Regions from separate parts of the Vibrio algarum genome, predicted to be linked through region 2. Evidence: riboswitches for the same ligand, from Rfam matches in the RefSeq annotation. Region 2 holds a riboswitch; each other region holds the start of a gene.
The links. A riboswitch is a leader RNA that binds a small molecule or an ion and turns the genes downstream of it on or off. The one in region 2 is predicted to bind cobalamin.

Region 1: another riboswitch for cobalamin. It lies ahead of PGX00_RS16450 (sirohydrochlorin cobaltochelatase); the one in region 2 lies ahead of PGX00_RS16975 (sirohydrochlorin cobaltochelatase).
Region 3: another riboswitch for cobalamin. It lies ahead of PGX00_RS02835 (TonB-dependent receptor plug domain-containing protein); the one in region 2 lies ahead of PGX00_RS16975 (sirohydrochlorin cobaltochelatase).

The regions. Positions count from the first base shown of each region.
Region 1 covers NZ_JAQLOI010000003.1:241,280-243,553, reverse strand. Annotated here, with positions in the region: cobalamin riboswitch at 547-734, shown strand; gene PGX00_RS16450 (sirohydrochlorin cobaltochelatase) at 900-1,901, shown strand; gene PGX00_RS16445 (ABC transporter ATP-binding protein) at 1,962-2,274, shown strand, end outside.
Region 2 covers NZ_JAQLOI010000003.1:350,887-353,160, forward strand. Annotated here, with positions in the region: gene PGX00_RS16975 (sirohydrochlorin cobaltochelatase) at 1-902, opposite strand, end outside; cobalamin riboswitch at 1,020-1,206, opposite strand; gene fucO (lactaldehyde reductase) at 1,271-2,274, opposite strand, start outside.
Region 3 covers NZ_JAQLOI010000001.1:554,005-556,278, reverse strand. Annotated here, with positions in the region: gene PGX00_RS02840 (TonB-dependent receptor domain-containing protein) at 1-165, opposite strand, end outside; gene PGX00_RS02835 (TonB-dependent receptor plug domain-containing protein) at 107-1,090, opposite strand; cobalamin riboswitch at 1,125-1,352, opposite strand; gene trmA (tRNA (uridine(54)-C5)-methyltransferase TrmA) at 1,483-2,274, shown strand, end outside.

The DNA.
Region 1 (2,274 bases), 110 kb from region 2:
CGCTGATATCGTGTTCTCGAATATCTAAATAAATACCTCAACAGCGCCTCTCAATTTGGGAGGCGTTTTTTATTATCGGGATAGTTAGTGATTAACCTCATAGAGCGGCCTATTTACCTGATGTCGATGCCAAAAAATAATCCCGAGCATGAAAGGAATTTGTATCACAAAGAACACTGCGGCAAAAACGACGTATTCTCCATTATTAAATATGTTAATCGCAATCGTGGCGACCAAAGCAAGGTTTCGCACCGGACATTAGGTAGACAGCAACATTGATTGGACCCATTTATAAAAATCAAGTTATTCAATCGTCAATATTCATAATAAAGCGCTACTAGAACTTATCAAATTGTGGACATAGAATATATAACCCACCTAAAGAAGATACATTTCTGCCATGCAGCGGACCATTTAAAAAAGTAGTAAATAAACCAAATTAATAATCTGCTACGTGAGTTAGTTTATTAATAATTGTTTCGAATTTTAAGGCGTTAATATAGGCCAATATTGATTTTAAACAAATAATCGGGGTCTAACTTATGTATGATGATCGTTCCGATAGGTGAGAGTTTATTTTATATACTCTTTAAAAGGGAACCAAGTAGAAGCTTGGGCTGTACCCGCAACTGTAATTGGTGAGTTGATAGCGATAGACCACTGGAGAGATCTGGGAAGGTGCTACTCAATGGAGAACCATAAGCCAGGATACCTGCCTATAGGAACAAGAAAGCAAGCGAGCGGGTGTCTCGACGTTTATTCGTTATTCTCAAAATAACCAATTCTCACGATCCCCCCTCTGCTGCTAATTTAATGTTCAGGTCTTTTTATATATTTGCATTTTTTCAATATATATAAATTATACGACCGATATATATATGCCGGGGAGTGGATATATTATGGTTTTAAGGTTTAAATTTAAGTCAGTGCCAAAAGTGGTACTGCAACTGGTTATTTTAGTGTTAACTAGTTTCTCTTTATCGGCTAATGAAGGACAAGATAAAACCGAAAAATCAGCGATTGTTTTAGCTGCGTTTGGTACAACCTATAATAGCGCCATAGGTGCGTTGATCGATATTAAAACTGAAATGGAAAATGCGTATCCTGATACGCCGGTACGTTTCGCTTTCACCTCAAACTTCATTCGTAAAAAATGGCATTCCAGACAAAATGATCAGGAATACCGACTCGCCCATCCGGAAGTTCCTGAAAATTTCTATCAAGTAAAAAACGTACTTGGCACCATGGCCGATTTTCAAAACGAGGGATACAAGAATATTGTTGTACAGACCACGCTATTAACCCATGGTGAAGAATTTATCGACCTGAGGGCTTATGTCGAGGCGCTGGCTTCTATCAATACGGTTAAAGAGAAATGGAAACCCTTTAATAAGATTGCTCTTGGACGTCCATTAATGGGGACTTGGGGCACGACATTTGAGTACCGTACAGACTTACAAATCCTAGCGGATGCGTTAAAAGCCGATATTGAATTGGCGAAAAAGAACAAAACGGCGTTGGTTTATATGGGGCACGGAAACGACCATTTATCTACCGGACTTTATTATGAGCTTGGCGAACTTCTAAACGAAACCTATCCAGAAGTGAAGAGTTACGTTGGGCTGGTCGAAGGCCACCCAAGTTTCGATACCATTCTAAAAAAGATGAAAGCGGATGGTGTTACGCAAGTCACTGTCAAACCTCTAATGGTGGTTGCAGGCGACCATGCTACCAATGACATGGCAAGTGATGAGGAAGATTCATGGAAAGTGATGCTGACAAACGCGGGAATTAAGGCAACCCCTATTCTTGAAGGGCTGGGAAGCAGCGACGCAATTCAAAAAATATTTCTACGTCACTTGGCTGATGCGGCAGAAGAAGCGGGTATCGAACTCAACTAGTTAGTTTCTATAGGGCGCGAGTTTTCGTGCCCTCAGAAAAAATAAACAATAGGCTTTTAAGTGGAATCAATAAATAGTCAATCGTCAGAAAGTAACGTGCTTATCGATATCAAAGGGCTTTCACGATCGTTTGGAAAAACTAAAGCGGTCGATGACGTTAGTTTTACTATCAATCGAGGGGATATTTGTGCGTTTCTTGGTCCTAATGGCGCAGGAAAAACCACCATCATAAAAATAATGACAGGGCTATTGGAACCTACTTCAGGTGAAATTTTGTATGAAGGTGAGGCGTATAACCCGAACCGTTTAAGCCTAAAAAGAATGATTGGCGTGGTTCCTCAGCACAACAATATAGATAAAGAATTAACATTGC
Region 2 (2,274 bases):
ACTTTGATGTTGGCGTTAGAAAGCATGACTTTCCAAGAATCATTTTCATCTCCCGCCATATCATTGGTTGCATGGTCACCTGCAACGACCATTAAAGGTTTTAACGTTACGCTATCGACACCATCTTGCTTCATTTTATTCAGAATAAAGTCAAAGTTAGGATGCCCTTCAACTAGGCCAACATAACTTTTTACTTCTGGATACATGTTGTTAAGTAACTGGTCCAATTCATAGTAAAGACCGGTAGAAAGATGGTCATTACCATGTCCCATATAGACAAGCGCGGTACCGTTTTTCTTTGCAAGCTTGATATCTTCTTGTAATGACTCGGCAAGCCTCTCTAAATCAAACCGATATTCATACTTGTTTCCCCATGTGCCCATAAGAGGCCGGCCCAATGCAATATTGCTGAATGGACGCCACTTCTCTTTTAAAGTTTCTATCGAAGCAAGTGCGCTTACATAATTTTGAAGATCTATATATTCTTCACCGTGTGACAATAGAGTCGTTTGCACAACGATATCTTTGTACCCTTCGTTCTGCAGATCCGCTAACGTGCCAAGTACGTTTTTTACATCATAAAAATCTTCAGGAATTTCGGAGTGCTGTTTTCGGTATTCCATATCATTTTTTCGGGAGTGCCATTTTTTACGGATAATATTAGAAGTAAAGGCAAACCTAACAGGCGTATTGGGGTAGGCTTCTTCGACGGTCTGTTTTATGGCTAATAATGAAACAACAGCCGTGTCGTAGGTAGTGCCAAATGCGGCTAAAACAATAGCGGACTTTTGCTGTTTACTATCAGCACTAGATACCGTAGAAGAGAAACAAATTAATACCGTGAGGAATAACAAAGTCGTATATTTAGCGACTATTTCTGTTAAACATTTTGAAAACTTCATATTCTATTTCCATCTATTTTTTCGATTATATAATCGAGATTGCAAAATATTGGCAATAGAGAGGTGAGTACCAGTTATTTTAGTAATAACTAAATATGCCGAGACACCCGCTCGCATGCAGTTGTATTCCGATAGGCAGGTATCCTGGCTTATGGGTCTATGCTGAATAGCTCCTTCCCAGATTGCTCCAGTGGTTAATTGCTATTAGCTCGCCAATTACAGTTGCGGGTACAGCCCAAGCTTTGACTTGGTTCCCTTTTAAAGAGTGAATTAGTTAACTCTTACCTATTGGAATATATAAATTTTTTATTTAAAAATGATATTTTTTATAACATCTGTTTGCGCCTACCCTTATAGGCTCACAACAGTTAAAGTGCTTGCTTATATAAAGCCATAACTTCTTCTGGGCTTGGTTGCCTTGGGTTCCCTGGAAGACAAGGATCTTGCATCGCTTTATCAATCCAACCATCAAAATCTCTTTCGGTCACACCCAGTTCAGAAAATCCGCTAGGAATACCAACGCGAACCGATAAATTACAAATCAGCTCGATCGCTAGATCTGCAGCTTGTTTATCATTTAAGTCAAAGGTATTACCGCTCATTGCTTCAGCAACTGCACGGAAAGGCTCAGGGCCTGTTTCCGCGTTAAATTTACTCACAACGGGTAATAGAATTGCATTACAAACACCATGAGGTAAGTTATGTGTCGCACCAGGTTGATGGGCCATAGAATGCACCAACCCTAAGCCTGCGCTATTGAATGCCATTCCTGCTAGAAATTGCGCACAAGCTAAGTTATCACGTGCTTCTATATCACTACCGTTATCAACAGCAACTGGCAGCCATTTGGAAATCAATCTAATAGCCTCAAGAGCCGTAGGTTTAGTCAAGGTATGCGCACCTGGTGTTACGTAGGCTTCAATAGCATGAGTTAGAGCATCCATGCCTGTTGCTGCGGTAACATTCGCAGGTAGTCCCGTCATCAAGGTTGGATCATTGACGGCAATATCAGGAATTTGTTTTCCATCAATTATGACCATTTTCACTTTGTTTTCTTCATCAGTAATGACAGAGTTTGACGTCATTTCTGCTGCGGTACCTGCAGTCGTATTGATAGCGATAAAAAAAGCACCGGGGTTAGTTACTTTACCTACACCATTAAATTCACAAATATCACCCTCATTGGAAGCTACAACTCGTATGGCTTTTGCACAATCTACTGGGCTACCGCCACCTACTGCAATGAAACAGTCACACTCTTCTGCTTGGAATTTTTTTAGTCCATTACGTACCAAGGTAACAGTAGGGTTTGGTGTAACTTCATCATATATAACGTATTCAATAGAATAAGACGTTAGCTCTTGAGTTAACT
Region 3 (2,274 bases), on a different contig from region 2:
TACATTTGCCTCAGCGGAAACAGACTCTCGGTTATAGAAAGCCATTGCATAATACGCAAGATTATCTTGTTTTGTTTTCTCATAAGTTGCTGTCGACTTAGATATGTCATTTTCGTACCAATCTATCCCCCCCAAACGAGTATACTTCACTATGTTGGTAGACATTCTGCCAGTTCAGTACCGTTCTATCTGTTTGAAAAACACCGTCACTACCAGTGTTGTACGTTTCCGATTTATCGCTATTAAACGCAGCAGTTAGATTAGAATACAAACTATCTCCTAAGTATTCTGCACTAGCTGAATAATTAGAAACAACAGCATCTTTTTCCGATGTTTCAGGGTAGTCAAACTCAACATTTCCATCGTGATAAAATACATTCGCTCTTAATCGCCATTCTGTGCTTACATATCCACCAATTTCAGCAATTATATCTTTACTTTTAAAGCCGTCGTCATCGCTTTGAGTAGATTCACTACTTGAAGAAAACCCATCAGACTGTTCGATGTTTCCTGCGAACTTTCCCCATAAATTATTTGAAATCTCACCAGCAAAAGAGACTTTAGCCACTTGGTATTGGTCCGAACCGGCCCCCACAGAGACTTCACTTAGTGATTCACCTTCACGATATTCTGTAATTACATTTATAACGCCACCAACCGCATCTGAACCATATACTGCTGCCCGAGAACCTCTAATATACTCGATACGTTCAATTCCAGTCAGTGGAATCGCGCTAAGGTCTGATGAACCCAGAGTCGCACTGCCCATACGAACGCCATTAACTAATACCAATACATGGTTAGATTCTGATCCGCGTACATAAATACTTTGCGATTGGCCGTAACCTCCATTACTCGAAATCTGTATACCCGGCAACCTTCGTAATACCTCAGCCATAGACTTGGCTTGCATCGCGTCGATTTCTTCTTTAGTAACAACCTCCACAGGCGCTATAGTATTTTGGATTGGCTGTTCAAAACGGTTAGCCGTAACAACAACGGTTTCAATATCAGAAGAAGATTGAGCAAAAGTTAGAGATGGAGCTGAAACTAGCGATGCCACTGCGGCTGCTATAATTGATTTGTTCATTATGAGTCCTATTCGCGTAAATCCTAGCAATTGAAGATTCAATAGCTTGCTGGCAGGTATTCGGACTTAGGAGCATGACCTTAGAATAGATTAATTGGTCGCCTAGCATCTCACTTCCCGCTTATCATAGGATGTAGCAGTGTGTGGTTTTCACCTTAGATGTTCGTTCTCTTTTACCGCTGCGCGTCAGTTCTGGATTTGCACCAGATTCCCATTTAGATGATTTATTGCATAAATCACGACCAGCTCGGGAACTGATAATAATTATCAATATATCTCTTGTCTAGTGGAAATAATTGCGGTTCTACATGAAACTATTTCATATCAGTACTGGACAACGACGCATGATTGAATAAAATCTGCGCTCCTTGTGTAAAGAGAAAGGCATATCTATGGCAAACCCTGAAATAAACTCTAATCGCTACCACGAACAGCTTGAAGAGAAGACGAATCGTCTCAGCCAAATGTTTGCTGAATATGATGTACCTAAGTTAGAAGTTTTTGAGTCTCCTGAACAGAATTATCGTATGAGAGCTGAATTTCGAGTTTGGCATGAAGGCGACGAGCTCTACTACATAATGTTTAATCAAGAAACTCGAGAAAAATATCGAGTTGACCAATTCCCCGCAGCCAGCAAAACCATTAACGACTTAATGCCTCTTCTATTAGAGACGATAAAAGATAATGACACGCTTAGGAGAAAACTATTTCAAGTCGATTTTTTATCTACTTTAAGCGGTGAATTATTAGTTTCTTTGCTATACCACCGTCAGTTGGATGAAAGTTGGACTGAAAAAGCCAAAGCATTAAAAACATTGCTTAATGAGAAAGGCTTCAATCTCAACATAATCGGACGCGCTAGAAAAATGAAAATAGTGCTCGATCGTGATTATGTAATAGAAAGGCTCCGCGTGTACGATAATACCTATATTTATCAACAAGTAGAAAATAGCTTTACTCAACCAAATGGTATAGTTGCACAAAAGATGTTGGAGTGGGCAGTTGATTGTACCAAAGAGAGTGATGGCGATTTATTGGAGCTTTATTGCGGAAATGGTAATTTTTCGTTAGCCCTCGCACAAAACTTTGAACGCGTACTCGCGACCGAACTTGCTATGCCTTCGGTAATTTCTGCACAATATAATATTGCAGCGAATAAAATAGATAATGTTCAGATTATCCGT